DNA from 3 places in the Streptomyces blastmyceticus genome. Region 2 is predicted to be linked to each of the others. Evidence: predicted binding sites of a transcription regulator. Region 2 holds the regulator's gene; each other region holds the start of a gene.

Region 1 (10,024 bases), on a different contig from region 2:
GCGTGGCACGCCCGCGCGGCCTCGTAGATCGCGGTGACCTGCGGCACGCCGATGCCGGCGACGACGCGGGTGGTGCAGATCGAGCCGGGGCCGACGCCGACCTTGACGCCGTCCACGCCCGCGTCGATCAGCGCCTGGGCGCCGTCGCGCGTGGCGACGTTGCCGCCGACGACATCGACGTTGATGTTGGACTTGACCTTGGAGATCATGTCGAGGATGCCGCGGCTGTGGCCGTGGGCGCTGTCGATGACCAGGAAGTCGGCCCCGGCCTCGACCAGCGCCTGGGCGCGCTCGTAGGCCTCGTCGCCGACGCCCACGGCGGCACCGACGACCAGGCGGCCCTCGGAGTCCTTCGCGGCGTTGGGGTACTTCTCGGCCTTGACGAAGTCCTTGACCGTGATGAGGCCCTTGAGCACGCCGGCGTCGTCGACCAGCGGCAGCTTCTCGATCTTGTGGCGGCGGAGCAGCTCGATCGCGTCCTCGCCGGAGATCCCGACCTTGCCCGTGACCAGCGGCATCGGGGTCATGACCTCGCGCACCTGACGGCTGCGGTCGGACTCGAAGGCCATGTCGCGGTTGGTGACGATGCCGAGCAGCTTGCCCGCCGGGTCGGTGACCGGCACGCCGCTGATGCGGAACTTCGCGCACAGCGCGTCCGCCTCGGCCAGCGTGGCGTCCGGGCGGACCGTGATCGGGTCGGTGACCATGCCGGACTCGGAGCGCTTGACCAGGTCGACCTGGTTGGCCTGGTCCTCGATGGAGAGGTTGCGGTGCAGGACACCGGCGCCGCCCTGGCGGGCCATGGCGATCGCCATGCGCGCCTCGGTCACCTTGTCCATCGCCGCGGACAGCAGCGGGATGTTCACCCGGACGTTGCGCGAGACCCGGGAGGAGGTGTCGACGCCGTTCGGCAGGACCTCTGAGGCGCCCGGCAGCAGCAGGACGTCGTCGTATGTCAGACCGAGCATCGCGAATTTCCCGGGCATTCCGTCGACGTTGTCAGTCATGACACCTTCCCAATGGTCTTGCCCCAGCGCGGACTCCCATGCTAACGGCCGCCACAGGTGTCCCATTCCACGACGACTGAGTCCCGCATCACTTGGATATTCCTACGAAGAGGGGACGCCGGGCGGCCCGGCCCCCCTCCTCACTGCTCCGCGAGCGCCCTCAGCCTGCTCAGCGCCCGGTGCTGGGCGACCCGGACCGCGCCCGGGGACATGCCCAGCATCTGCCCGGTCTCCTCGGCGGTCATCCCGATGGCGACGCGCAGCAGCACCAGCTCGCGCTGGTTCTCCGGGAGGTTGGCCAGGAGCTTCTTGGCCCACTCGGCGTCGCTGCTGAGCAGCGCCCGCTCCTCGGGGCCCAGGGAGTCGTCGGGCTGCTCCGGCATCTCGTCGGAGGGCACCGCCGTGCTGCCCGGGTGGCGCATGGCGGCGCGCTGGAGATCGGCGACCTTGTGCGCGGCGATGGCCACGACGAACGCCTCGAAGGGACGGCCGGTGTCGCGGTAGCGCGGCAGGGCGCAGAGCACCGCGAGGCAGACCTCCTGCGCCAGGTCGTCCACGAAGTGGCGGGCGTCACCCGGCAGCCGCGAGAGCCGGGTGCGGCAGTAGCGCAGCGCGAGAGGGTGCACCAGCGCGAGCAGGTCGTGTGTGGCCCGCCGGTCCCCCTCCACCGCGAGGGTGACGAGTGCGCCGATCTCCCCGGGGGCGGCAGCCGCGGGGGACCCCGTCGTATCGTCGTCGCGCATCGGTCCATGGTGCCTTGACGCCAAGCGATCCACGGCACCGCCTTCATAGTCGTGCATCGAACCGTTACGCGTAGGTGTCCTCGTACTCACGTCTCGCGTCTCCCCCTTCCGGGTATACCCGCCCCCGCCCTCACGACTCCACCGATAGCTTGTGCCGGTACCGCGAGGCACGGGACAGGGCTTGTCCGTCATGGGGTCATCGCCGGCCGAGTGAGAAGCCTCGGCCTCCGGCCGGGGAGGGGTCACACTCCAAGGATGCGGCATCCCTCGGAGTTTCGGCGCTGGACGGCCACGCGATGAGGTCACGGCACGGTCACCCACCCGGGTGGCGCGCACCGCGACCTCACGGCGCTGCGCGCCACTCCCGGCTCAGCGGACCAGGCCCCAGCGGAATCCGAGGGCCACGGCATGCGCCCGGTCCGAGGCGCCCAACTTCTTGAACAGCCGCCGCGCGTGGGTCTTCACGGTGTCCTCTGAGAGAAACAGCTCACGTCCGATCTCCGCGTTGGAACGGCCGTGACTCATCCCCTCCAGCACCTGGATCTCCCGCGCGGTGAGCGTGGGCGCGGCGCCCATCTCCGCCGAGCGCAGCCGCCGCGGGGCGAGCCGCCAGGTCGGGTCGGCGAGCGCCTGTGTCACGGTGGCCCGCAACTCGGCGCGCGAGGCGTCCTTGTGCAGATAGCCGCGCGCCCCGGCGGCGACCGCGAGCGCGACGCCGTCGAGGTCCTCGGCGACCGTGAGCATGATGATGCGTGCGCCGGGGTCCGCGGAGAGCAGCCGGCGGACCGTCTCGACACCGCCGAGTCCGGGCATCCGTACGTCCATCAGAATGAGGTCCGAACGATCGGCGCCCCAGCGGCGGAGGACTTCCTCGCCGTTGGCCGCCGTCGTCACACGCTCGACGCCGGGCACGGTCGCCACCGCACGGCGGAGCGCCTCTCGGGCAAGCGGGGAATCGTCGCAGACGAGGACGGATGTCATGGCCGTCCTCCGCAGCTGATGCGCGTCACCTTGAGCCTCCAGGCTGGTACTGATCGTCACCTGTGCGATCGACGCTCTCCGGCAGGCTCGGACAACTGCCCGACTGCTTCATCCGTCAACCGCCTCCGCCCTCTCAACGACGGTCACCCGAAAGAGTTACGGGCTCGGTCGGCCACGTTCGGCACTCTACGTGAGGGCGCGGACACGGAGCAGGGCGCATTGGGGGCGCCCTTTGCGGCGCACAAGCTATGCCCCATTTGCCCAGGCGGAGCAGTCTTTCTTCCCATTTGCCGGTGTCTATGACTAGATTCGCAATCAGTCATATTTACATCTGCTCCCACGGGCAGACGTAAACGGCACAGGCAGTGCGTCCGCATCAGACCGCTCGTGCCGGGCCGATCCCGCCGGATCCTCCGGCGGATCGCCCCGGCGGATCGCTTCGAGGGGATAGCCATGGCAGATTTCTCCCGCCTTCCCGGTCCCAACGCCGACCTGTGGGACTGGCAGCTCCTGGCGGCGTGCCGCGGGGTCGACAGCTCGCTTTTCTTCCACCCCGAGGGTGAGCGCGGCGCGGCCCGCAGCGCGCGCGAGACCTCGGCGAAGGAGGTGTGCATGCGCTGCCCCGTGCGCGCGGAGTGCGCGGCACACGCACTGGCCGTGCGGGAGCCCTACGGCGTCTGGGGCGGCCTCACCGAGGACGAGCGCGAGGAGCTGATGGGCCGCGCGCGACACCGGGTCATCGCGGTGACGCCCACCGGGGCCTAGCGCTCCCCCGGCGACCGGCTACGAACGCTCGGCCGCCGTCGCCAGCTGCTCCAGCATCGCCGCCACCGCCGGCACCCGCGCCAGGTCCGGCAGCGTGAGGGCCACGATCTCGCGCTGCACCACCGGCTCGACCGGCACCGTGCACGCGCCCTTGGGGCGTACGGACTCCAGCGCGAGCTCCGGCATCACCGCCACCCCGAGCCCCGCCCCGACCAGCCCGAAGACCGCCGGGTAGTCATCCGTCGCGAAGTCGATCCGGGGCGTGAACCCGGCGCTCTCGCACACCTCGACCAGGTGCCTGCGGCAGCGCGGGCAGCCCGCGATCCACGGCTCCTCGGCGAGGTCCGTGATCCCGATCCGGTCCGCCCCGGCCAGCCGGTGCCCCTCGGGCACCACGCCGATCAGGCGGTCGGTGAGCAGCGGCCGTACGACCAGGTCGTCCCACTCCGCGGCCGCGGCGGGGTCGGCGCCCCGCACCTCGGGGTAGCGGAAGGCCAGCGCGATCTCGCAGTCGCCGTCGCGCAGCATCTCCACCGAGCGCGGCGGCTCCGCCTCGACCAGGGAGACCCGGGTGCCGGGGTGGGCGGCCCGCATCCGCGCGAGCGCGCCCGGCACCAGCGTCGAGCTGCCGCTGGGGAAGGACACCATCCGCACCCGCCCCGCCCGCAGCCCGGCGATCGCGGCGATCTCCTCCTCGGCCGCGGTCAGCCCGGCCAGGATCCCGGAGGCGTGCCGCACGAGCGCCTGGCCCGCCTGGGTGAGGCGCATCTCGCGCCCCGTGCGGATCAGCAGCGGGGTGCCCGTGGACTGCTCCAGGGCCTTCATCTGCTGGCTGACGGCGGGCTGGGTGCACCCCAGCTCGCGGGCCGCGGCCGAGAACGAACCGGTGGCGGCAACCGCGCGCAGCACCCTCAGATGACGAGCCTCGATCATTCTTCGAGCATAAGCCCACCTTGGGGGTGATCGCGAAATTCCATTCGCTGCTTTGGGTGATGTCGCCTAACCTTTCTTCATGCAGCTGCTCTCCGTGAACCTCGGCCAGGACCGTACCGACGAGGGCCTCCCCGGCTTCGCGCCCGGTCTGGCCACCGGTATCGACAAGCGGCCCGCCGACGGCCCGGTCGCCGTGGCCGCGCCCGGCCCCAAGGGCATCGCGGGCAGCGGTCTCGCCGGGGACACGATCGTCACCCTGCGCCATCACGGCGGGGACGACCAGGCGGTGTACGCGTTCGCCCGCGAGGACCTCGACCGCTGGGAGCGGGAGCTCGGCCGCACGCTGCCCAACGGGGCCTTCGGCGAGAACTTCACCACCAGCGGGATCGACGTCAACGGCGCACTCATAGGCGAGCGTTGGCGCGTCGGCCCGGATCTGCTGCTGGAGGTGACGTCGCCGCGCATCCCCTGCCGTACGTTCGCCACCTGGCTGGGCGAGGCGGGCTGGATCAAGCGGTTCACGCAGGAGGCCGCCCCGGGCGCCTACCTTCGGGTGATAGAGCCCGGGGAGGTCCGTGCGGGTGATCCTGTCACCGTCGTGCACCGCCCGGATCACGCCGTGACCGTCTCCTTCCTCTTCCGCGCGAGCACCACAGAAAGGGCCCTGCTGCCGGATGTCCTGGCAGCTGGCGACGCGCTGCACCCCGAGGCCCACGAGAAGGCCCTCGCGTATCGGGCGGCCCTGTGACCGTGCCCTTCGGACCGTCAAAAGAGTGCAGTGGAACGGCACGGAGCGCCCCCGGGCTCTAACGTGCCTGTATGACGACTGTATTGATCACAGGGGCGACCGCCGGGATCGGCGCCGCCTTCGCGCGCAAGCTCGCGGCCGACGGCCACGACCTGGTCCTCGTCGCCCGCAATGAGGAGCGCCTCCACGAGCAGGCGACCGACCTCCACGACCGGCACGGCGTGGAGGTCGAGGTCCTCCCGGCGGACCTGGCCGAGGACAAGGGCATCGAGTCCGTCGAGGCCCGGCTCCGCGACGGCGCCCGCCCGGTGCATCTGCTGGTCAACAACGCCGGTTTCGGCAACAAGGGCGCGTATCTCGAAGTGTCGATGGCCGACGAGCTGCGGATGCTCAAGGTGCACTGCGAGGCGGTGCTGCGGCTGACGTCGGCCGCGGCCGAGGGGATGCGGGAGCGCCGCAGGGGCGCGGTCGTCAATGTGGCGTCGGTGGCCGCCTTCACCCCGCGGGGCACGTACGGCGCGAGCAAGTCGTGGGTCGTGCAGTTCACCCAGGGCGTGGCCCGCGACCTGGCCGGCACGGGCGTACGGCTGATGGCCCTGTGCCCCGGTTTCGTGCGTACGGAGTTCCACCAGCGGGCCGGGATGGGGACGGACAACGTCCCCGGCTGGCTGTGGCTGGACGCGGACAAGGTGGTCGCGGCGGCGCTGCGGGATCTGGCGCACGGCAAGACGCTCTCCGTGCCGGATCCGCGCTACAAGGCGCTCACGGGTCTGATGCGGCTGGCGCCGCGCGGTGCGGTGTCCCGGGCGTCGTCGACGACGGGCCGCAAGTACGGGCCGAAGTAGGCGCTCACGGCAAGGCTCACGGAAAAAGGCCGAGGCCCGGCGCCCCCGAAGGGGTGCCGGGCCTCGGCCTTAGCGCGCGTGGCGTCAGTGCGAGTGGCCGTGGCCGTGACCGGCCTCGGGCTCCTCGTCGGCCGGCTTCTCGACGACCAGGGTCTCGGTCGTGAGCAGCAGCGACGCGATGGACGCGGCGTTCTCCAGGGCGGAGCGGGTGACCTTGACCGGGTCGATGACGCCGGCCTTCACCAGGTCGCCGTACTCGCCGGTCGCGGCGTTGAAGCCCTGGCCCTTGTCGAGCTCCGACACCTTGGAGGTGATGACGTAGCCCTCGAGGCCGGCGTTCTCGGCGATCCAGCGCAGCGGCTCGACGGCGGCGCGGCGGACCACGGCGACACCGGTGGCCTCGTCGCCGGTCTTGCCCAGGCCGCCCTCAAGCACCTTGGCGGCGTGGACGAGAGCGGAGCCACCACCGGAGACGATGCCCTCCTCGACCGCGGCGCGGGTCGCGGAGATGGCGTCCTCCAGACGGTGCTTCTTCTCCTTGAGCTCGACCTCGGTGGCCGCACCCACGCGGATGACGCAGACGCCACCGGCGAGCTTGGCGAGGCGCTCCTGGAGCTTCTCGCGGTCCCAGTCGGAGTCCGTGGACTCGATCTCGGCCTTGATCTGGTTGACGCGGCCGACGACGTCCTCGTGGTTGCCGCCACCGTCGACGACCGTGGTGTCGTCCTTGGTGATGGTCACGCGGCGGGCGGTGCCCAGCACGTCCAGACCGGCCTGGTCGAGCTTGAGGCCGACCTCCTCGGCGATGACGGTGGCACCGGTGAGGGTGGCCATGTCGCCGAGCATCGCCTTGCGGCGGTCACCGAAGCCGGGCGCCTTGACGGCGACGGCGTTGAAGGTGCCACGGATCTTGTTGACGACCAGGGTGGAGAGCGCCTCGCCCTCGACGTCCTCGGCGATGATCAGCAGCGGCTTGCTGGCGCCGGCCTGGATGACCTTCTCCAGCAGCGGCAGCAGGTCCTGGATCGAGGAGATCTTGCCCTGGTGGATCAGGATGTACGGGTCGTCGAGGACGGCCTCCATACGCTCCTGGTCGGTGACCATGTAGGGGGACAGGTAGCCCTTGTCGAAGGCCATGCCCTCGGTGAAGTCCAGCTCCAGGCCGAAGGTGTTGGACTCCTCGACGGTGATGACACCGTCCTTGCCGACCTTGTCCATCGCCTCGGCGATGAGCTCGCCGACCTGCTTGTCCTGCGCGGAGAGCGCGGCGACGGCGGCGATGTCGGACTTGTCCTCGATCGGACGGGCGGTCGCGAGCAGCTCGTCGGAGACGGCCTTGACCGCGGCGTCGATGCCCTTCTTCAGGGAGGCCGGGGAGGCGCCGGCGGCGACGTTGCGCAGACCCTCGCGGACCAGCGCCTGGGCCAGGACGGTCGCGGTGGTGGTGCCGTCACCCGCGATGTCGTTGGTCTTGGTCGCCACCTCCTTGACGAGCTGGGCGCCCAGGTTCTCGTAGGGGTCGTCGAGCTCGACCTCACGCGCGATGGTGACACCGTCGTTGGTGATGGTCGGGGCACCGAACTTCTTGTCGATGACGACGTTGCGGCCCTTGGGGCCGATCGTCACCTTGACCGTGTCGGCCAGCTTGTTGACGCCGCGCTCGAGGGCGCGACGGGCGTCCTCGTCGAACTTCAGGATCTTCGCCATGGTTGCTTCAAGTCCTCTCGTTGCGATCCTCGGCCACGCAACAGTGGCCGCCTATCGCTCGAACGAACTGCGCCCCGGGCACCCGGCCGGTGAAGAGCGGGAGCACGGGGCGCAGATCAAAAAGCTTCGGGTGAATTACTTCTCGACGATCGCGAGAACGTCGCGAGCCGAGAGGACGAGGTACTCCTCGCCGTTGTACTTCACCTCGGTGCCGCCGTACTTGCTGTAGAGCACGACGTCGCCGACGGTCACGTCGAGCGGAAGACGGTTGCCCTCCTCGAAGCGGCCCGGGCCCACGGCCAGGACGACGCCCTCCTGGGGCTTCTCCTTCGCGGTGTCCGGGATGACCAGGCCAGAGGCCGTGGTCTGCTCGGCGTCGAGCGGCTGGACCACAATGCGGTCCTCGAGCGGCTTGATGGCAACCTTGGAGCTGGCGGTCGTCACGATCCGACCTCCCCCTTCGGAGATCTCACGGGGTTAACTGTCTGAGGTGGCGACCAGGTCGGATCCGTCGTCGCGGGTGCCGGATCTGCCCGTCGCCGTGTCTGGCACTCCCGGGTGGAGAGTGCCAACGGAAGCGAGACTATGACGCGGTTAGCACTCGGTCAAGCGGAGTGCCAATTCGCCGTGCGGCGCGCGCGTCGACGACGGACGTTCGCCGGGAGGATCTTCCCCGCTCCGCGGGCCGTAATCCTCACCCCGCCGGGCGCGGTCCTCAGACGTAATCCTCCAGGCGGGCCACCGTGTAGCCCTGCTTCTGGATGCTGCGGAGCATGTTCGTCACCATCTTGGTCATCGAGGTGCCCTTGAGCTCCTGCGGACCGCGGAAGTGCGCGAGGACGATGTCGCCGGGGCGCAGCTTGTCGCCCTCGGCGTAGCGCATGTCGTTGATCTGCATCGTCGCCTCCCACAGCACGACCGCCTTCACCCCGCAGCTCCCGGCCGCCGCGAGCGTCGCGTCGTTGTAGTTGCCGTACGGCGGGCGGAACAGCGGCGGCCTGGCCCCGAACCGCTTCTCCAGGACGTCCTGCTGCCCGCAGATCTCGTGGCGCTGGGCGGCGGGCGGGAGCGTGCGCAGGTTGGGGTGGGAGAGGGTGTGGTTCTGGATGGTGTTGCCACCGTCCTTGAGCTGCTCGAAGTAGCCGTAGCCGCGGCCGGCCCGGGCGATGTCGTCCGTCAGGAACATCGTGAAGGGCAGCTTCAGATCCTTCGTCATCTTCACGAACTCCGGGTCCTTCTCCGCCCCGTCGTCGAAGGTCATGAAGACGACCTTGTCCTTGGTGGCCACCCGCCGCACGATCTTGGGGGTCTCCCCCGGCTTCATCCCGTCCGTCACCTTCGCCGCGGGCGGCGCGGGCGGCGCGGCGAGCGGTGCGTCCAGCCCCCAGCGGCGGTACGCGCCGGTGTCGGCGGAGGGCGCGGCACCCGACGCCTGCCCGGTGGCCGACGGGGCGGGCTTCTCCGGCTTCTCCGGCCCGGACGACGATCCGGAACACCCGGAGAGCAGTCCGGCGAGCAGCAGCGCGATGACGACCCGGGGGCCGGATATGGAAGAACTCACCTATCCGATTCTTGTTCACTCGTTCGAGTGAGGCGAGGCGGGTGGGTCCCGGGCCGCTTGAGCCAGGCCCGGGATCCGCAGGTCACCCGGCCTGAGCCGTACGCACCCCCGCCACCTCCGCGGGCACGGCACCCATCCACCACGCCGGATCCGCCGAGCCGTCCACCGTGCTCCCGTCCCGGCGGACATAGCAGCGCACGTCCCGCCCGGCTTCCGCGAACTCCCCGTTCAGCGCCCGCTCCAGCCACTCCGCACCGAAGCGGAACACCTCCGCGGCGACGCCGCCCAGCGGGTGGAACTCGTCCTCGTAGACGCGCATCTCCTTCGGCGCCCCGATCCGCTCGTAGCTCGCCAGGGCCTGCTCCAGCGGCGTGAGTTCGTCGAACTCGCCGATGCCGTGGAGGACCGGGCAGACAATCTCCCGCACGAGGTCGCCGAGCGGCATGCGCGCGGCCAGCTCCCGGTCGAAGGCGCCCTCGTCCGTGTACCCGGCCATGTACATGTAGTTGTTCTTGAAGGTCGGCTGGGCGCGCTCGAAGATCGTGGCGAAGTCCCCGGTCACCGCCTCGAAGGCGGCCAGCGCCGCCAGGCGGCGGTCCGTGGCGGCGGCCCGCGAGCCCCAGTAGCCGCTCATGCTGATGCCGAACATGCCGATCCGCCGGGGATCGACCTCGGGCAGTCCGGCGAGGTGGTCGATGTAGCGGCTGATGGCGCGCTCGTAGTTGGTGAGGTCG
Region 2 (10,024 bases):
GCGGGTCGGTCACTCCGGTCAGCCGCAGCTCCGTGTCGTACGCGAAGGCGTACGTCGTCCCGTCGGGGTCCGTGCGGGACGCCGGGAGGTCGAAGTGGGTGGAGGTGTGGGTGGTGGTGTTGCCCGCGGGATCCGTGTGGGTGACGAGGTTGCCCTCGCCGTCCCAGGTCCACGTCTCGTGCGTGCCGTCCGGGTGGTCGCGGCGGCTGGGCCTGCCCTCGGTCGTCCAGGCCGTACGGGTCGTGCGGCCGAGCGGGTCGGTGACCTCGGCGACACGGCCGAAGGTGTCGCGCACGGCGGTCGTGCGGTGGCCGAGGGGGTCGGACACGGCGACCGGGAGACCGGCCGCGTCGCAGGTGATCCGGTGCGTGTGGCCGAGCGCGTCGGTGACGGCCGTCAGATGGCCGAGATCGTCGTAGGCGTAGTGGGTCTCGGCGCCGGAGGGGTCCGTGGTGGTGAGGAGGTTGCCCCGCTCGTCGTAGGCGTGCCGCCAGGTCGCGCCGCCGGGTTCCCTGACCTCGGTCGGCCGGCACAGGGGGTCGTACGCGGCGGAGCCCGTCGTGCCGTCGGGCAGGGTGACGCGGGTGAGGTTGCCCGCGTCGTCGTAGGCGTAGCGGGTCGTGCGGCCGAGGGGGTCGGTGACGGTGCGGGGCTCCTCGCCGCGCGGCTCCCACTCCGTGCGGGTCGTGTGCCCCAGCGGGTCGGTCTCCTCGATCACCCGGAAGTCGGCGTTGTGGCGGTGGACGCTCACCTGGCCGAGCGAATCGGTGACCGTGGTCGTGCGGGCCTCGTCGTCGTAGGCGAGCGTGCCGGAGAGGAAGCCGTCGCTGCCCTCCGTGCGGACGACCCGGCCGCGGGCGTCGTAGACATAGCCGTACGACGTGCCGTTGCGGTCGGTCCAGGAGGTTATCCGGCCCTCGGCGTCGTAGGTGAAACGCAGCGGTCTGCCGCTGGAGTTGACGACCTCGGTGAGGTTGCCCACCGCGTCGTAGCCGTAGCGGACGAGGACCGTGCCGCCGCCGGTGGAGGGCCGGGGCTCGTACGGCGACGGGGCCTCGTCCAGCAGGCGCAGGGCCGTGACGCGCGCACCCTCGGTGTCGACGGCGACGTAGCGGCCGCCGGAGTGGCGGATGGCGGTGGGGAGGCCGCTCGCCGTGCGCTCGAAGTCGACGCGCGCGCCGTTGCGGTCGTGCACGCTGCTCAGGGGCAGCTGGACGGCACCGGGCACGTCGGTGGCGGTGGGGCCGCTGAAGGTCCGTACGAGACCGGTCGCCGGGTCCTCGACGGTGAAGATGCCGTCCGGTCTGCCGTCCCAGGTCAGGATCCGGCGCGGGCCCTTGGCGGGGAGGACCGGCTCGCCCGGCTTCGGCACCGGGTAGACCAGGCGCATCCCGTCGGCGGCGACGAACACGACGCCCTCGGCGTCGAGTTGGATCCGCTCGTCGAGCGTCGAGGCCCAGGTCGGGCCGAAACAGCCGCCCGCCCGGTACGAGGACAGGTGGGTGCGCCCGACGACCAGGGACAGCGCGCCGGGGAGGGTGACGTCCGTCTGCGGCAGCAGCATGGTGCCGGTCGCGACGTCGATCGGGTCGCGGACGCACTTGAGGTTCTCCGTGGCGCGGGCGGCGGCGGCCTCTTCGTCGATCAGATTGGGGCGGGCGCCCCGGAGGAGGAAGTTCCGGCCGGCGTTGCCGATCTCGACGCTGTTGTGTGCCAGACCGCCGAGGCCGCCGAAGAGACCGCCGTAGAGCATGCCGTCCTTGGCGGCGGCATTGACCTCGTCCAGGCTCACGCCGTGCTGCAGCCCGGCGCTGATCTTCATGGGCTGGGCGACGGCCAGGTCGACGGTCACGGACTCCACGCCCGCGAAGGCCGCGGCGACGAGGGTGGTCGCGGCGACCTCGGCGACCACGGTGGAGATGGTGATGCCGACGGCGGTGCCGAGCTCGATGACGGCCGTGGCCGCCGCGGCCGACGCCGCCGTCGAGAGCCCGGCGGTGAGCCAGGCCAGGCCGACACCGGCCAGGATGACCCCGGCCTCGATGTAGATCTTGTTCCACAGCTTGTCGACGGCGTCCTCGATGGCGTCCGCCACCTTCTCCAGCGCCGTGGCCATCTCGCGGGCGGCCTTGGGGATGTCGCTCAGCCAGCCCTTGTCGCCCTTGCCCGCGTAGCGCGACCAGAAGATCTCGAAGGCGTCGATCGCCTCGCCCTTGTTGTTGTGGATCAGGGCTTCGGCCGAGTGGTTCACGGGCGTGCGCACCTTCTCGACACTGTCGGCGAAGGTGTGCCATGCCTTGGCGGCCTGGCGCAGCTTGTGCGGGTCGCCGTCCGGCCAGTGGAGGCCCAGCTTTTCGAGGACGTGCTTGGCCTCTTCCGCGACGCTCACTTGGCACCCTTGCCGTGGCCGGCGCTGTCCGCGACGCCCTTCTTGGTGAACATCCCGGCGATCAGCTCGTCGTTGTCGACATGTCCGTCCGACATGTCGGCCAACGCCTCGTGGATGCTGACCAGTCCGAGGACGAGGGTGCCGGTCGCGCTCTCGATCGCCTTCTGCTGGGCGGTGTAGCCGGCCTCGAACTCCTTGACCCCGTCGTCCTGGCCCCACGGCTTGCCGAGCCCGTCCAGCGTCCTGACGAGCGTGGTGAGCGCCTCGCTCAGCTTCTGGCTCTGCTCGTGGAAGACGGGTGCCGACGACTTGAGGTCCGCCGTCTTGATGTCCAGGACCTTGTCGCCGCCCGGGCTGTCGCCCATCGCACGCCTCCCCCGCCGAAGTTCCGCAATACCGCAGTCAAAACTAGCGGTAATTCGATCACGGACCGGTCAGCGGGAGGCGTGCGGCAAAGGGAAGCGAAAGGGAAAGGCCGTGCTACGACCAGCGCCCCGTCCGGCCGAGCAGCAGCGCCGTGGCCGCCGTCCCCGCCGTGGACGTGCGCAGCACGCTCGCGCCCAGGCGGTACGGCTTCGCGCCCGCTTCCGCGAACGCGGCCAGCTCCTCGGGGGAGACGCCGCCCTCGGGGCCGACCACGAGGACGATATTGCCCGTGGGGGGCAGCTCGGCCGTGGCGAGCGGCGCGCTGTGGCCCTCCTCGTGCAGGACCGCGGCGAACGACGCGTCCGCCAGCAGCTTGCAGATCTGCTTGGTCGTCAGCAGCTCGGACACCGGCGGGAAGCGCAGACGGCGGGACTGCTTGCCCGCCTCGCGGGCCGTGGCACGCCACTTGCCCAGGGCCTTCACGCCCCGCTCGCCCTTCCACTGTGTGATGCAGCGCGCGGCCGCCCAGGGGACGACGGCGTCCACGCCCGTCTCGGTCATCGTCTCGACCGCGAGCTCGCCGCGGTCGCCCTTCGGCAGCGCCTGCACGACGGTGATGTGGGGCTCCGGCAGGGGCTCGGAGCGGATCGAGGTGACGGCGACGTCGAGGCGGTCCTTGCCCTCGACGGCGGCCACGGTGCCGAACGCGCCCGTGCCCTCGCCGTCCGTCAGCACGATCTCCTCGCCGACGCGCAGCCGCCGCACCGAGACCGCGTGCCGGCCCTCGGGGCCGCCGAGCGGGAAGACCGTACCGGGGAAGACGCCCGTGAGGGCCCCCTCCTCGACCAGGAAGACCGGCGCTGTCATGACTCGCTCCCTCGCAATTCGCTTTCCCCCGGTCTGCCCCCTGCTTCCCCGCGGCCCGCCAACACGGCACGCGCCACGTCAAGTTCGGCGGCCAGCACCTCGACCAGCCGCGCGGCCGGAAGCTCACGGGCCAGCCGGTGGCCCTGGCCCGCCCACAGGTTCATGCCCTGCGGGTCGCCCGCCGCGGCGGCCGCCTTGCGCAGACCCGCCGTCAGATAGTGCACCTGGGGGTAGGCGGCGGGGGCGTACGGGCCGTGCTCCCGGAGGAAACGGTTCACCAGGCCGCGGGCCGGGCGGCCGGAGAAGGCGCGGGTGAGCTCGGTCCCGACGAACAGCGGGTCGGTCAGTGCCTGCTTGTGCACGGCGTGCGCGCCCGACTCGGGGCACACCAGGAACGCGGTGCCGAGCTGCGCGGCACTGGCGCCCGCGGCGAGTACGGCCGCTATCTGGGCGCCGCGCATCAGGCCGCCCGCGGCGATCATGGGGATCCGTACGGCCTCGCGGACCTCGGCCAGCAGCGCCAGCAGGCCGACGCCGGCGCCCGCGCCGTCCAGATGCGGGTCGTCGCGGTGGGTGCCCTGGTGGCCGCCCGCCTCGACGCCCTGGACGCACACCGCGTCCGCGCCCGCCAGCTCGGCGGCCCGCGCCTCGGCGGCGGAGGTGACGGTGACGACGGTGACCGTACCGGCCTCGGCGAGCGCCTCGAGCGCCGCGGCGGACGGGCAGCCGAAGGTGAAGGAGACCAGCGGGACCGGGTCGTCGAGGAGGATCGCGAGCTTCGCGTCGTACGCGTCGTCGCTGCCCTGGCACCAGTCGCCGAGCGGCGTCTCGTACCAGGTGGCCTCGCCCGCGAGCTGCTCGGCGTACACCTCGACGGCGGCCGGGTCGGCGGCGGGGGGCTGCGGCATGAAGAGGTTCACGCCGAAGGGCTCGGCCGTGCGCGCGCGGAGCTGCTTGATCTCCTCGTACATCGCGGCCGGGGTCTTGTAACCCGCCGCCAGCGAACCGAGGGCGCCCGTCCCGGAGACGGCCGCCGCCAGGGCCGGGGTGGAGGCGCCGCCGGCCATGGGGGCTTGCACGATGGGAAGCCGGAGCAGTTGCGTCAGCACGGCGTCACCCCGGGTGTCGATGGCCATGAACACATCGTGTCACACGCGTCGGGGACTGACTGCGGGCCGGAATCGTCCGCGCCCGCAAACGACGGACGGGCCGGATCGCTCCGGCCCGTCCGTACGTACGTCACGCGGCCTACCGGCCGTTGAACGCATCCTTCAACCGCGAGAACAGCCCCTGCTGCCCCGGCTTGAACTCGCCCATGGGGCGCTCCTCGCCGCGCAGCTTCGCCAGCTGGCGGAGGAGCTCCTCCTGCTGGGGGTCGAGCTTGTTGGGCGTGATCACCTCGACGTGGACCACGAGGTCACCACGGCCGCCGCCCCGCAGGTGCGTCACACCGCGCTGGTGCAGCGGGATCGACTGGCCGGACTGCGTGCCCGGGCGGATGTCGATCTCCTCGACGCCGTCCAGGGTCTCCAGCGGCACCTTCGTGCCGAGGGCCGCGGCCGTCATCGGGATGGTGACCGTGCAGTGCAGGTCGTCGCCGCGCCGCTGGAAGGTCGCGTGCGGGGTCTCGTGGATCTCCACATAGAGGTCGCCCGCGGGGCCGCCGCCGGGGCCGACCTCGCCCTCGCCGGCCAGCTGGATGCGGGTGCCGTTGTCGACACCGGCCGGGATCTTGACCGTGAGCGTGCGGCGCGACCGGACGCGGCCGTCGCCGGCACACTCCGGGCACGGGGTCGGCACCACGGTGCCGAAGCCCTGGCACTGCGGGCAGGGCCGCGAGGTCATGACCTGGCCGAGGAAGGACCGGGTGACCTGCGAGACCTCACCGCGGCCGCGACACATGTCACAGGTCTGCGCGGAGGTGCCGGGGGCCGCGCCCTCGCCGCTGCACGTGGTGCAGACGACGGCGGTGTCGACCTGGATCTCCTTGGTGGTGCCGAACGCGGCCTCGCTGAGGCTGACTTCGAGCCGGATCATGGCGTCCTGGCCGCGGCGCGTGCGCGAGCGCGGACCGCGCTGCGAGGCCTGGCCGAAGAAGGCGTCCATGATGTCGGAGAAATTGCCGAAGCCCGCGCCGAAGCCACCGGCCCCGCCACCGCCGCCGTTCGCGGAGAGCGGGTCGCCGCCGAGGTCGTAGACCTGCTTCTTCTGCGGGTCCGAGAGCACCTCGTAAGCGGCGTTGATCTCCTTGAACCGCTCCTGCGTCTTCGGGTCCGGGTTCACATCCGGGTGCAGCTCACGGGCGAGGCGGCGGAAGGCCTTCTTGATCTCGTCCTGCGAGGCATCACGCCGTACGCCCAGGACCGCGTAGTAGTCCGTGGCCACTTACGACTCCGCCAGGATCTGTCCGACGTAACGTGCCACTGCGCGTACCGCTCCCATCGTTCCGGGGTAGTCCATGCGGGTCGGTCCGACCACGCCGAGTTTGGCGACTGCCTCGTCGCCCGAACCGTAGCCGACGGCGACGACCGATGTGGAGTTCAGGCCCTCATGAGCATTCTCATGACCGATTCGCACCGTCATGCCCGAATCCTTGGCCTCGCCGAGCAGCTTGAGCAGCACGACCTGCTCCTCCAACGCCTCCAGCACGGGCCGGATCATCAGCGGGAAGTCGTGCCCGAAGCGGGTGAGATTGGCGGTGCCGCCGATCATCAGCCGCTCCTCGGTCTCCTCCACCAGGGTCTCCAGCAGGGTCGCGAGGACCGTCGAAACGGTTCCTCGGTCCTCCTGCTCGAAGGACTCGGTGAGGTCCTGCACCAGCTGCGGCACATCCGCGAACCGGCGCCCCACGACCCGGCTGTTGAGCCGCGCGCGGAGATCCGCCAGCGAGGTCTCGCCGATCGGCGCCGGGCAGTCGACCATGCGCTGCTCCACCCGGCCGGTGTCCGTGATCAGCACCAGCATCACCCGTGCGGGGGCCAGCGAGAGCAGCTCCACGTGCCGCACGGTCGAGCGGGTCAGCGAGGGATACTGCACCACCGCGACCTGCCGGGTCAGCTGCGCGAGCAGCCGCACCGTGCGGCCCACGACGTCGTCGAGGTCGACGGCGCCGTCGAGGAAGTTGTGGATGGCCCGCCGCTCCGGCGTCGACAGGGGCTTGACGCCCGCGAGCTTGTCGACGAAGAGGCGGTAGCCCTTGTCCGTCGGGATGCGGCCGGCGCTGGTGTGCGGCTGGGCGATGAAACCCTCGTCCTCCAGGGCGGCCATGTCGTTGCGCACGGTCGCCGGGGACACGCCGAGGCGGTGCCGCTCGGTGAGGGCCTTGGAGCCGACGGGCTCCTCGGTGCCCACATAGTCCTGGACGATGGCGCGCAACACTTCGAGCCTGCGTTCGCTCAGCACCCGCGCACCTCCAGTCCAGCCGTCTCTCGGGGTCCTTCCCTGGCACTCCATGGTCACGAGTGCCAGATCCCTTCAGCCAGTGTACGGCCGTGCACCGCGGCGAGGGCAAGAGCCGTCGTGCCGTGCGCCCGCACACACCGCCGCCGCACGCCCGTCGAGCGGGCAACCGTACCGCGCTCCGGCTAGCGTCCGGGTATGGAGAACCATGAGGGGACAGCGCGTTGGGAAGTGCTCGCGCCGGGGGTCGCGCGCCGCAGAATGCCCGTGTGGGACGCCACGATCGGGGTGATCGCGGGGCCGGACGGCGTGCTGCTCGTCGACACCGGGGCGACGGTACGGGAGGGCGCCGAGGTCCGGCGGGAGGTGCGCGAGCTCCTCGGCCGCGACGTGACGCATATCGCTCTCACTCATCCGCACTTCGACCACGTCTTCGGCACGGCCGCGTTCTCGGGGGTGCAGGTGTACGGGGCGGTGGGGCTCGCCGACACCCTGCTGCGCGAGCGCGAGGAGCTGGCGCGGGACGCCGTGCGGCACGGCGCCGATCCGACGGCCGCGGCCGAGGCCGCGGACCTGCTCGTACTGCCCCACCACCCCGTCTCCGGCGAGCTCACGCTCGGCCTGGGCGACGGGCGGCAGGCGCTGCTGGCCAACGTCGGTCCGGGCCACACCGCGCACGATCTGACCGTGCTGGTGGCGGGGGCGGGCGGGGCGCCCGAGGTCGTCTTCTGCGGCGACCTGGTCGAGGAGTCGGGCGAGCCGCAGGCGGGCCCGGACGCGCTCCCCCGCCAGTGGCCCGCGGCGCTGGACCGGCTGCTGGCGCTGGGGGGTGAGGACGCGGTGTACGTACCGGGGCACGGGGCCGTGGTGGACGCGGCGTTCGTACGCGCGCAACGTGACGCGCTGGCGGCGCGGTTCGGCGTGTCGTGAGCGTCGCGCGATCTTGATCCACAATGGCGCGCATGCGCAGCAGAGAATACGGGCCCGACCTCACCCCTCCGTGGAAGCGTCAGCAGCCCGCTCCCGAAGTGGCCGCCGAGGCGGATCTCGTGGTCGAGGAGGTCACCACCGGCTTCTGCGGGGCGGTGATCCGCTGCGAGAAGACGGCGCAGGGGCCCACCGTCACCCTGGAGGACCGCTTCGGCAAGCACCGGGTCTTCCCGATGGAACCGCGCGGGTTCCTGCTGGAGGGGCGCGTCGTCACCCTCGTACGCCCCACGGGCCCGAGCGCGCCGCGGGGCCCGGTGCGTACGGCCTCCGGCTCGATCGCCGTCCCTGGGGCGCGGGCGCGTGTCGCACGCGCCGGACGCATCTACGTGGAGGGCCGCCACGACGCGGAGCTCGTGGAGCGGGTGTGGGGCGACGACCTGCGGATCGAGGGCGTGGTCGTGGAGTACCTGGAGGGCATCGACGACCTCCCGGCCATTGTGCGGTCGTTCGCACCGGGGCCGGACGCCCGGCTGGGGGTGCTGGTCGACCACCTGGTGCCGGGCTCGAAGGAGTCACGGATCGCGGCTGAGGTGACGGGCGCGGACGTCCTGGTGGTGGGGCACCCGTACATCGACGTGTGGGAGGCGGTGAAGCCGTCGTCGGTGGGTATCGCGGGGTGGCCGCGCGTGCCGCGTGGAGAGGACTGGAAGACGGGGGTGTGCCGGGCGCTGGGGTGGCCGGTGAACACGGGGGCCGCTTGGCAGCGGATTCTGGGGTCGGTGCGCACTTTCAGGGACTTGGAGCCGGAGCTCCTCGGCCGGGTCGAGGAGCTGATCGACTTTGTGACGGTGCCGGTTTAGCGCGCGGTGCCTGGCATGGTCTGGAACTCGGACGTATCCAGGGACACACCCAACGTGCCGAGTGGTACCGGCTCCCCGAACTTGCTGGTCTGCTCAGTCCTGTAGTCGGCTTCTTCCCCGACCCCGACTGGGTTCGTGAGCAGCAAACACTTGGCAGCGAACGGGTCGACGACCAGATAGGCGGGCACTCGCCCTGCCGCGTACATTGCGCGCTTGATCCTGTAGTCGGTGTGCGCACTGTACTTGGACACGACCTCCATCAGCAGTGTGGTGGCCGCGGCCGGGATCAGCCGCCCAGGACCCTCGAACGCCCCACGTTCGATCACCACAAGGTCCGGCTGTGGCTCACTGTCCTCACCCGGAATAGCGAGATCCTGGGTCTGCATTCGATGCCAGTGATCACGGGGAATCTGGTCAACAACCGATTCAACGATCATGTTGTGAACCCGGTCGGGCCCCGCCATCATCACGATGTTCCCCCGCAGCAGCTCGATCTTGAACCCCTCGAAGATTTCCGGGTGCTCAAGGAATACGGCGTTCATTCGTTCGTACACAGCGGTCATCTCCGTGGCCCTCCACATCCACCGCGTGCATTGCCCCTCAGCCTATGAAGAAGCTGGGCCAGCACACGCCTTGTGCGCGTCAGTTCACCCGAACAGGTAATCAGTCGACCAGATCCCGCACCACCGCATCCGCCAGCAACCGCCCCCGCAGCGTCAGCACCGCGCGCCCCGCCTCGTACGGCTCGGCCTGGAGCAGTCCGTCCGCCAGTGCCTTCGCCGCCGCCTTCGCGCCGGCGGGCTTGAGCAGATCGAGCGGGCAGCCCTCCAGCAGGCGGAGCTCCAGCAGGATGCGTTCGACCCGGCGGTCCTCGTCCGGCAGGATCTCGCGGCCCGCGCCCGGGGAGCGTCCCTCGCTGAGGGCCTGCGCGTAGGCGCCCGGGTGCTTGACGTTCCACCACCGCACGCCCCCTACGTGGGAGTGCGCGCCGGGGCCCGCGCCCCACCAGTCCGCGCCGCGCCAGTAGAGCTCGTTGTGCCGGCAGCGCCCGGCCTCGCTGGTGGCCCAGTTGGAGACCTCGTACCAGCTGAAGCCCGCGGACGTGAGCATGTCCTCGGCGATCAGATAGCGGTCGGCGTGGACGTCGTCGTCCGTCATGGGGACCTCGCCGCGGCGGATCCGGCGGGCCAGCTGGGTGCCCTCCTCGACGATC
Region 3 (10,024 bases), on a different contig from region 2:
GCGCTCGCCGCCGAGCAGGCGGCGGGCCGGGCCCCGGCCGTCACCGCCGACATCGCGGTGGACGACCCCCTCTCCGGAGTGGTCGCCAAGCTCGCCCACGAGGAGGCCCAGTGCCTGGCGGACACGGCCGCCTCGCTGGACACCGCGCAGCTGGAGGCCGCCGTCGGCGCGCTGTCGGCCGCCCGGCGCGTCGACGTCTACGGCATCGGCGCCTCCAACCTCGTCGGCCAGGACCTGGTGCAGAAGCTCCTGCGCATCGGCATGATCGCGCACGCGCCCGCCGACCCCCACCTGGCCGTCACCAACGCGGTGCAGCTGCGCGCCGGCGACGTCGCCATCGCCATCACCCACTCGGGCCGCACCACCGACGTCATCGAGCCGCTGCGGGTCGCCTTCGAGCACGGCGCGACGACGGTCGCGATCACCGGCCGCCCGGACGGGGAGATCGCGCAGTACGCCGACCACGTGCTCACCACCTCCACCGCGCGGGAGAGCGAGCTGCGCCCGGCCGCCATGTCGAGCCGCACCAGTCAACTGCTCGTGGTGGACTGCCTGTTCATCGGCGTCGCCCAGCGGACGTACGACAGGGCCGCGCCCGCCCTGTCCGCCTCCTACGAAGCCCTCGCCCACCGGCACGACCCGCGCCGCTGACCCCACCCGGCCCCGTCACGGAAAGGCGCCGCACCATGGACTCGCCCGCCCACGCGGCACTGCGCGCCGAGCTCGCCGCCCTCACCACCGAGGCCTTCCGCCCCGAGCTCGCGGACATCGACCGGCTGCCCACCCTCGACATCGCCAGGATCATGAACGGTGAGGACGCCGGCGTCCCCACAGCCGTCGCCGCCCGGCTGCCCGAGATCGCCGCCGCCATCGACGCGACCGCCGCCCGGATGGCCCGCGGCGGGCGGCTCGTCTACGCGGGCGCGGGCACCGCAGGACGCCTCGGCGTGCTGGACGCCAGCGAGTGCCCGCCGACCTTCAACACCGACCCCTCGCAGGTCATAGGCGTGATCGCGGGCGGCGCCACGGCGCTCGTCACCGCCGTCGAAGGCGCCGAGGACAGCCGGGAGCTGGCCGCGGACGACCTGGCCGCGCTCGGCATCGGCCCGGCCGACACCGTCGTCGGCGTCTCCGCCTCCGGCCGCACCCCCTACGCGGTCGGGGCAGTCGAGCACGCCCGCGCCGCCGGGGCGCTGACCATCGGGCTGTCCTGCAACGCCGGTTCGCCCCTCGGCCTGGCCGCCGACCACGCCGTCGAGGTCGTCGTCGGCCCCGAACTCCTCACCGGCTCCACCCGGTTGAAGGCCGGCACCGCGCAGAAGCTCGTCCTCAACATGCTCTCGACGATCACCATGATCCGGCTCGGCAAGACGTACGGGAACCTGATGGTCGACGTGCGGGCCACCAACGAGAAGCTGCGCGCCCGCTCCCGGCAGATCGTCGCCCTGGCCACCGGCGCCTCCGAGCAGGAGACGGAGGCCGCGCTGGCACAGACCGGCGGCGAGGTGAAGAACGCCATCCTCGTCATCCTCGGCGGCGTCGACGGCCCCACGGCGGCCCGCCTGCTGGAGGAGTCGGCCGGACACCTCCGTACGGCCCTGCGCACCGCCGCGGGGGACTGACCGAAGCAAGGCACTCGAACCCATGGCACCGGACGACAGATACAGCGCCACCGCCGCCGCACTGCTCCCCCTCCTCGGCGGCGCCCGCAACATCGCCTCCGTCGAGAACTGCATGACCCGCCTGCGCCTGGAGCTCCACGACCGCTCCCTCGTGCGGGACGAGGCGCTGCGCGCACTGCCCGCCGTGCTGGGCGTGGTCGAGGACGGCACGTCGTACCAGGTGGTGCTCGGGCCGGGCGCCGTCGCCCGGGTGGCCCCGGAGCTGGCGCGGCTGAGCGCGGCCGCACCGGTCACCGCCGAGGCCCTCGCCGAGCGGGGCGCGGCGCTGCGGGCCGAGCGCAAGGAGCGCAACGCCACCCCGGGCAAGCTCTTCCTGCACCGGATCGCCGCCGTCTTCGTCCCACTGATCCCCGCCCTGATCGGCTGCGGCATCGTGGCAGGGCTGGCCGGGCTGCTCGCCAACCTCCACTGGCTGCCCGCACTGGCCCCCGCGCTGACCGCGTGCGCCTCGGGCTTCATGTCGCTGATCGCCGTCTTCGTCGGCTACAACACCGCCAAGGAGTTCGGCGGCACCCCCGTCCTGGGCGGGGCCGTCGCGGCGATCACGGTGTACGGGGGCGTCGGCCGGGTCAGCGCCTTCGGGGAGCAACTGACGCCCGGCCAGGGCGGGGTGCTCGGCGCGCTGGCCGCCGCGCTGCTGGCGACCCGGGTCGAGCGCTGGTGCCGCAAGCGGGTGCCACAGGCCCTGGACGTCCTCGTCACCCCGACGCTCACCGTGCTGGCGACGGGCCTGGTCACGCTGTACGGGCTGATGTACGCCGCCGGAAAGGCGGCCACCGCCATCGGCCACTGCGCCGACTGGCTGCTGGCCAACGGCGGCGCGGGCGCGGGCTTCGTCCTGGGCGGGCTGTTCCTGCCGCTGGTGATGCTGGGCCTGCACCAGGCGCTGATCCCCGTCCACACGACGCTGATCCAGCAGGAGGGTTACACGGTCCTGCTGCCGCTCCTGGCGATGGCGGGCGCGGGCCAGGTGGGGTCGGCCCTCGCGGTCTACGTCCGGCTGTCGCACAACGGCTCGGTGCGCAGCACGATCCGCTCCGCGCTCCCGGCCGGCTTCCTGGGCATCGGCGAACCCCTGATCTACGGCGTATCGCTGCCGCTGGGGCGGCCGTTCGTCACGGCGTGCGTGGGCGGCGCGTTCGGCGGCGGCTTCGTGGGCCTGCTCGGCCAGCTGGGAGACAGGGTCGGCGCCACGGCCATCGGCCCGTCGGGCTGGGCCCTCTTCCCCCTGCTGAACGGCGACCACGGCATCGGACGGGCGGCGGCGGTCTACGGCCTCGGCCTCCTGGTGGGCTACGCGGCGGGCTTCGCCGCGACGTACGCCTTCGGCTTCGGGAAGGAGTCGCTGGCGGCGCTGAACGCGCCGAGGGCGACACCCCCTTCGCAGGGAGTGCCGCCCTCGGCGTACAGCGTTCAGGACAAGTGACCCGTCAGGGTCAGAAGTCCATGTCACCGCCCGGCATGCCGCCCGGAGCGGCCGCAGCGGCCTTCTCCGGCTTGTCGGCGATGACGGCCTCGGTGGTGAGGAACAGCGCCGCGATGGAGGCGGCGTTCTGCAGCGCGGAGCGCGTGACCTTCGCCGGGTCGATGATGCCCTCGGCGATCATGTCCACGTACTCGCCCGTCGCGGCGTTGAGGCCGTGACCGACGGTCAGGTTGCGGACCTTCTCCACGACGACGCCGCCCTCGAGACCACCGTTGACGGCGATCTGCTTCAGCGGGGCCTCCAGGGCCAGGCGCACGGCGTTGGCACCGGTGGCCTCGTCGCCCTCGAGCTCGAGCTTCTCGAAGACCGAGGAAGCCTGGAGCAGGGCCACGCCACCACCGGCGACGATGCCCTCCTCGACGGCCGCCTTCGCGTTGCGAACGGCGTCCTCGATGCGGTGCTTGCGCTCCTTGAGCTCGACCTCGGTCGCGGCACCGGCCTTGATGACGGCCACGCCGCCGGCCAGCTTCGCGAGGCGCTCCTGGAGCTTCTCGCGGTCGTAGTCCGAGTCGCTGTTCTCGATCTCGGCGCGGATCTGGTTGACGCGGCCCTGGACCTGGTCGCTGTCACCGGCACCGTCGACGATGGTCGTCTCGTCCTTGGTGATGACGACCTTGCGGGCGCGGCCGAGCAGGTCGAGACCGGCGTTCTCCAGCTTGAGGCCGACCTCCTCGGAGATGACCGTGCCACCGGTGAGGATGGCGATGTCGCCGAGCATGGCCTTGCGGCGGTCGCCGAAGCCCGGGGCCTTGACGGCGACGGACTTGAAGGTGCCACGGATCTTGTTGACGACCAGGGTCGACAGGGCCTCGCCCTCGACGTCCTCGGCGATGATCAGCAGCGGCTTGCCGGACTGCATGACCTTCTCGAGGAGCGGCAGCAGGTCCTTGACCGAGCCGATCTTCGAGTTGACGATCAGGATGTACGGGTCGTCCAGGGACGCCTCCATACGCTCCATGTCGGTGGCGAAGTACGCCGAGATGTAGCCCTTGTCGAAGCGCATACCCTCGGTGAGCTCCAGCTCCAGACCGAAGGTCTGGGACTCCTCGACGGTGATGACGCCTTCCTTGCCGACCTTGTCCATCGCCTCGGCGATGAGCTCGCCGATCTGGGTGTCGGCGGCGGAGATGGAGGCGGTGGAGGCGATCTGCTCCTTGGTCTCCACGTCCTTGGCCTGCTCGAGCAGGGCACCGGAGACGGCCTCGACGGCCTTCTCGATACCGCGCTTGAGGGCCATCGGGTTGGCGCCGGCGGCGACGTTGCGCAGGCCCTCGCGGACCAGCGCCTGGGCCAGGACGGTCGCGGTCGTCGTGCCGTCACCGGCGACGTCGTCCGTCTTCTTCGCGACCTCCTTGACCAGCTCGGCGCCGATCTTCTCGTACGGGTCCTCGAGCTCGATCTCCTTGGCGATGGAAACACCATCGTTGGTGATCGTGGGGGCGCCCCACTTCTTCTCGAGGACGACGTTGCGGCCCTTGGGGCCGAGGGTGACCTTGACGGCGTCGGCGAGCTGGTTCATCCCGCGCTCGAGACCGCGCCGTGCCTCCTCGTCGAACGCGATGATCTTGGCCATGTGAAGTGGTCCTCCCAGGACGGGGTGGATTTCTCCGGACCGCGCTGGCGCCCGCGACGGACGGCTCACCGGCCTGATGGTTCCTTGCCCCACCCGGCCGACGGACCTCACCGACGGTCCAAAACTGTCACTCTCACTCGGAGAGTGCTAACGCCAATGATTAGCACTCGACCCCCGAGAGTGCAAGCGCCTCTGCAGAAGGTGCACTCCTACGACGAGCCGGGACGGGCATGCCCGGGTACACACGGAACGCGTACGCGCGTACGCGCGCGAGGGCACACGAAGGGCCCGTACCCCGGTGCGCGGGTACGGGCCCCTCGGCGAGCTGAGTGAGCCGGTGGTCGATGCGCCGAGATCAGACGGCGAGCTTGACCATGTCCGCCTGCGGCCCCTTCTGGCCCTGCGAGATCTCGAACTCCACTCGCTGACCCTCCTCGAGGGTGCGGTAGCCGTCCATCTGGATCGCGCTGTAGTGGACGAATACATCCGCACCACCGTCGACCGCGATGAAGCCGTACCCCTTCTCCGCGTTGAACCACTTGACGGTGCCCTGAGCCATGCCTAACTCCCCTATTACTGGCCCTTGCGCAGGACCGCACTTCGCGGACCCGGGTCAGACCTCACCCCCGGAACACTCCCCCGCCAGCGGCAGGGGGAACCCCGGTGGTGTGCGCCGGAACGCGTCGACCGCGGCTGAATGTATCTGCACGGATGCCGTCTGCAACAGGTCACTCGGACGAGAATTCCTGGCGCGGCCGATTGCCGAAATGCGGCGAACTCCGGGGGATCCAGGGCAAGTCGGGCCGGGCATAGCACAAGCAACCCGACAATTCGCGCACACAGTTCGCGCACAACTTGACGGGTTCTCATATGCGTTCGGCACTGACGCCGGAGGGGGATCGCCCCAACTGTATCGCGCTCAACAGACGGAATCGCCCCGTCCACTTCATGGCCGGGGCGATTCCAAGGGTCTTTCGCAGGAAGCTTTCGTAAAGCTCAGCCCCCGGCGACGGCGGGGATGATCGACACCCCGGCGCCGTCGGGCGTGGGCGTCTGGAGCCCCTGCTCGAACCGCACATCGTCGTCATTGACGTACACGTTCACGAACCGCCGCAGCTTCCCCGCGTCGTCGAGTACGCGGGCGGCGATGCCGGGGTGGTTCTTCTCCAGATCGCCGATCACCTCGGCGAGAGTCGCCCCCTCGGCGGAGACTTCGGCGACACCGCCGGTGTAGGTGCGAAGGATGGTGGGAATGCGAACGCTGATGCTCATGGGTTTACACCTTCGGTGAGTAGGAAAGTGATCGTGGGCGCACACCGGCCCGCAGCCGTCAGCCGGCTACAGCCCCGCGGCGCGGAACGCCTCCAGCGACGGCCGGATGACCGCCGACGGCCCCGCCGTCACGGCGTCGAGCGTCTTCAGCCCGTCCCCCGTGTTGAGCACCACCGTCGTCAGCGAAGGATCGAGCACTCCCTGCTCGAGAAGCTTGCGGGTGACGCCCACCGTCACCCCGCCCGCGGTCTCCGCGAAGATCCCCTCCGTCCGGGCCAGCAGCCGGATCGCGTCGACGATCTCCGCGTCGTCCACGTCCTCCACGGCGCCGCCCGTCCGCCGGGCGATGTCGAGCACGTACGGCCCGTCCGCGGGGTTGCCGATCGCGAGGGACTTCGCGATCGTGTCCGGCTTCACCGGCCGTACGACGTCGTGGCCGTCCTTGAACGCGCGGGAGACCGGGGAGCACCCCTCCGCCTGCGCGCCGAAGATCCTGTACGGCCGGTCCTCGACCAGGCCCAGCGCGATCAGCTCCTTCAGCCCCTTGTCGATCTTCGTGAGCTGGGAGCCGGAGGCGATGGGGATCACGAGCTGGTCCGGCAGGCGCCAGCCCAACTGCTCGCAGATCTCGTACGCGAGGGTCTTGGAGCCCTCGCCGTAGTACGGGCGCAGGTTGACGTTGACGAAGCCCCAGCCCTCGCCGAGCGGGTCGCCGATCAGCTCGGAGCAGAAGCGGTTCACGTCGTCGTAGGTGCCCTCGATGCCGACGAGGTCGCCGCCGTAGACCGCGGCCATGACGACCTTGCCCGCCTCCAGGTCGTGCGGGATGAAGACGCAGGACTTGAAGCCCGCGCGGGCGGCGGCGGCGCCGACCGCGCCGGCGAGGTTGCCGGTCGAGGAGCAGGAGAGCGTGGTGAACCCGAAGGCACGCGCGGCCTCGACCGCGATGGCGACGACGCGGTCCTTGAAGGAGTGCGTGGGGTTGCCGGAGTCGTCCTTGACGTACAGCCCGCCGGTGACGCCCAGTTCGCGGGCGAGGTTGTCGGCCTTGACGAGCTTGGTGAAGCCGGGGTTGAGGCCGGGCTTGTCCGCGACGTCGGCGGGGACGGGCAGCAGCGGGGCGTAGCGCCAGATGTTGTCCGGACCGGCCTCGATGCGGCGGCGCAGGGCCTCGGGGTCGCCGGTGGGGAGGTCGTACGCGACTTCGAGCGGGCCGAAACAGGCGGCGCAGGCGAAGATGGGACCGAGGTCGAACCGCTCCCCGCACTCCCGGCACGAGAGGGCGGCGGCGGGACCGAGAGCGACAGAAGTGGTTGAGCTTTCGACAGACTGCACAGCCATGGAGGCGAGGCCCTTTCTCCTCATCTTCCCCGTGGCGGACGTCGCCACGAGACGGAATTGGCACCTTCCCCGCCGGGAGCCTCGCTGCTGTGAGCAAGACCGGCTGGAGGGTTGCCGGGGCTTCAACGGGCCGTGTCCCTCTGCCCCTCTGGATGAGCGGTATGGCACTGGGCTCGGCCCAGGCGTTTGTGATCGCGGCGACCCCGACATACGTCGGCGTTCCGCGTTGTTCAGACTGTAACCGAAGGCACGGGCGCCCGAGACAGTCGTCCGTACCGCGAGATACGTCACAGGGCAACGTCACAGCAAGAGGAGTCGTTCACGTGCTGGAAGAGGTGGAGCGCTGGCTGGACCGGCGGTCCTGGTCCGTCGGAGACCGTCCGCTCGACCAGCTGCTCGCGGCCAAAAGGGACACCGGCACCACGGTCGGCGTGGTGCTGCCCGCGCTGAACGAGGAGGCGACCGTCGGCGACATCGTGACCACGATCCGGCGCGAGCTGATGACGGACGCGGTGCCGCTGGTGGACGAGCTGGTGGTCCTCGACTCCGGCTCCACGGACCGCACGGCCGAGGCCGCCGCCGCGGCGGGCGCGCGCGTGGTGCACCGCGACTCGGTGCTGCCGCGCCTGCCCGCGCTGCCCGGCAAGGGCGAGGTGCTCTGGCGGTCGCTGCTGGCGACGAGCGGGGACGTCGTCTGCTTCGTCGACGCCGACCTGCGCGACTTCTCCGCGGACTTCGTCACGGGCATCGTCGGCCCGCTGCTGACCGACCCCGGCGTGCAGTTCGTGAAGGCGATGTACGACCGCCCGCTGGGCGAGGTCGCCGGGCAGGGCGGCCGGGTGACCGAGCTGGTGGCCCGCCCGCTGCTCAACCTGCACTGGCCGCAGCTGGCGGGCTTCGTCCAGCCGCTTGGCGGCGAGTACGCGGCCCGCCGCTCGCTCCTGGAGCGCCTGCCGTTCCCCGTGGGCTACGGGGTGGAACTGGGCCTGCTGGTCGACGCCCTCCACACGGTGGGCCTGGACGCGCTGGCCCAGGTCGACGTGGGCGTACGCGTCCATCGCCACCAGGACGGACGGGCCCTCGGGCGCATGGCGGCGGCGATCTACCGCACGGCGCAGCTGCGCCTGGCGCGGGGACATCTGGTGCGGCCCGTCCTCACCCAGTTCGAACGCACGGAATCGGGCTTCGCGCCGCGGACGTACGCGGTCGACACGGAGGAACGCCCTCCGATGGCGGAGATCCCGGAATACGTCGCGCGCCGCCGCGCGGCGTAGCTCTCTGGGTGCGGCTCGGTTGCCGCCTGCGGCGGGAGCTCCCCCAGCTACCGCTGGGAGGTGCCCCCAGCGGGCGCGTCCTCAATCGCCGGACGGGCTGGATTTCGCGGACCGTAGCAACGGACCCCCGCCCCGGGGACAAACGTTTGAACAGCCGCCCGCCCGGCAAGGCTGGGCACATGCAACCGCACATGCACGCCGCGCGGATCCTCGTCGCCTCCAACCGCGGACCCGTCTCGTACAAGCAGGACGCGGACGGCCGGCTGACCGCCGGGCGGGGCGGTGGCGGGCTCGTCTCGGGGCTGAGCGCCATGGACCGCGACGCGGGTGCCGTATGGGTGTGCACGGCCATGAGCGAGGGCGACCGCGAGGCGGCGCGGCGCGCGGGCCGCAGACTCGACGCCGAGGACACCGGCGGCCACCGGGTACGCATGCTGGACATCGACCCGGACACCTTCGCCGCCGCCTACAACGGCATCGCCAATTCCGTGCTGTGGTTCGTCCATCACCTGCTCTACGAGACGCCCCTGGCCCCCGTCTTCGACGCGGACTTCCGGCGGCAGTGGGCGGCGTACGAGGCGTACAACACGGCCTTCGCCGACGCCCTCGCCGAGGAGGCCGCGCAGGGCGCCGCCGTGCTCGTGCAGGACTACCACCTGACCCTGGTGCCCGCCCTGCTCCGGGAGCGGCGCCCGGACCTGCGGATCGGCCACTTCTCGCACACTCCCTGGGCCCCGCCGGACTACTACCGGCTGCTCCCGGACGACGTCGCGGAGCAGGTGCTGCGCGGCATCCTGGGCGGCGACCGCGCGGCCTTCCTGACCGAGCGCTGGGCGGAGGCGTTCGCCGACTGTTGCGCGCGGGTGCTGGGGGCGGAGATCGTCCGGGGGACGGGCGGGACGGCCGTGCTCTTCGAGGGCCGGACGACCCGGCTCGGCGTGCACGGGCTCGGCGTCGACGCGGACTTCCTGCGGGAGCGCGCGCACCGGCCCGACGTCGAGGAGCGGATGGCCGCGCTCCGGGAACAGATCGGCCCGGACCGCAAGGCGATCGTGCGCGTCGACCGCACCGAGCTGTCCAAGAACATCGTGCGCGGCCTGCACGCCTACCGCCGACTACTGGAGGACCACCCGGAGTGGCGGGGCGAGGTCGTCCACGTCGCCTTCGCGTACCCCTCGCGGCAGGACCTGCGGGTCTACCGCGACTACACGGCGGAGGTAGAGCGGGTCGCGCGGGAGATCAACTCCACGTTCGGCACGGTCGATTGGGAACCGGTCGCCCTGCACGTCAAGGACGACTTCGCCCGCTCCCTGGCCGCCTACCGCCTCGCCGACGTCGCCCTCGTCAACCCCATCCGCGACGGCATGAACCTGGTTGCCAAGGAGGTCCCCGTCGT

Evidence for each region. The regulator HrcA, encoded in region 2, represses chaperone genes, less so after heat shock. The targets are predictions, from matches to a motif close to TTNGCACTCNGNNNNNCNGAGTGCNAA.
Region 1: groES (co-chaperone GroES) is a predicted target of HrcA. The motif match lies at 8,324-8,350, and genes of this name have one in related genera.
Region 3: groL (chaperonin GroEL) is a predicted target of HrcA. The motif match lies at 4,902-4,928, and genes of this name have one in related genera.

What each region holds. Positions count from the first base shown of each region.
Region 1 is NZ_BAAABW010000008.1:395,426-405,449, forward strand. It holds gene guaB (IMP dehydrogenase) at 1-1,007, opposite strand, end outside; gene ABD269_RS07945 (sigma-70 family RNA polymerase sigma factor) at 1,148-1,750, opposite strand; gene ABD269_RS07950 (response regulator transcription factor) at 2,120-2,731, opposite strand; gene ABD269_RS07955 (WhiB family transcriptional regulator) at 3,185-3,496, shown strand; gene ABD269_RS07960 (LysR family transcriptional regulator) at 3,515-4,429, opposite strand; gene ABD269_RS07965 (MOSC domain-containing protein) at 4,509-5,177, shown strand; gene ABD269_RS07970 (SDR family NAD(P)-dependent oxidoreductase) at 5,249-6,022, shown strand; gene groL (chaperonin GroEL) at 6,107-7,729, opposite strand; gene groES (co-chaperone GroES) at 7,865-8,173, opposite strand; gene ABD269_RS07985 (polysaccharide deacetylase family protein) at 8,445-9,290, opposite strand; gene ABD269_RS07990 (alpha/beta hydrolase) at 9,373-10,024, opposite strand, start outside.
Region 2 is NZ_BAAABW010000001.1:66,559-76,582, forward strand. It holds gene ABD269_RS00320 (DUF6531 domain-containing protein) at 1-2,389, opposite strand, end outside; gene ABD269_RS00325 (hypothetical protein) at 2,386-2,754, opposite strand; gene ABD269_RS00330 (16S rRNA (uracil(1498)-N(3))-methyltransferase) at 2,870-3,622, opposite strand; gene ABD269_RS00335 (nitronate monooxygenase) at 3,619-4,758, opposite strand; gene dnaJ (molecular chaperone DnaJ) at 4,871-6,007, opposite strand; gene hrcA (heat-inducible transcriptional repressor HrcA) at 6,008-7,024, opposite strand; gene ABD269_RS00350 (MBL fold metallo-hydrolase) at 7,220-7,951, shown strand; gene ABD269_RS00355 (DUF3097 domain-containing protein) at 7,984-8,811, shown strand; gene ABD269_RS00360 (Uma2 family endonuclease) at 8,808-9,374, opposite strand; gene hemW (radical SAM family heme chaperone HemW) at 9,475-10,024, opposite strand, start outside.
Region 3 is NZ_BAAABW010000002.1:172,665-182,688, forward strand. It holds gene ABD269_RS02880 (MurR/RpiR family transcriptional regulator) at 1-651, shown strand, start outside; gene murQ (N-acetylmuramic acid 6-phosphate etherase) at 687-1,622, shown strand; gene ABD269_RS02890 (PTS transporter subunit EIIC) at 1,645-3,108, shown strand; gene groL (chaperonin GroEL) at 3,119-4,741, opposite strand; gene ABD269_RS02900 (cold-shock protein) at 5,097-5,300, opposite strand; gene ABD269_RS02905 (MoaD/ThiS family protein) at 5,738-6,013, opposite strand; gene thrC (threonine synthase) at 6,080-7,354, opposite strand; SAM riboswitch class I at 7,372-7,513, opposite strand; gene ABD269_RS02915 (glucosyl-3-phosphoglycerate synthase) at 7,678-8,628, shown strand; gene ABD269_RS02920 (alpha,alpha-trehalose-phosphate synthase (UDP-forming)) at 8,808-10,024, shown strand, end outside.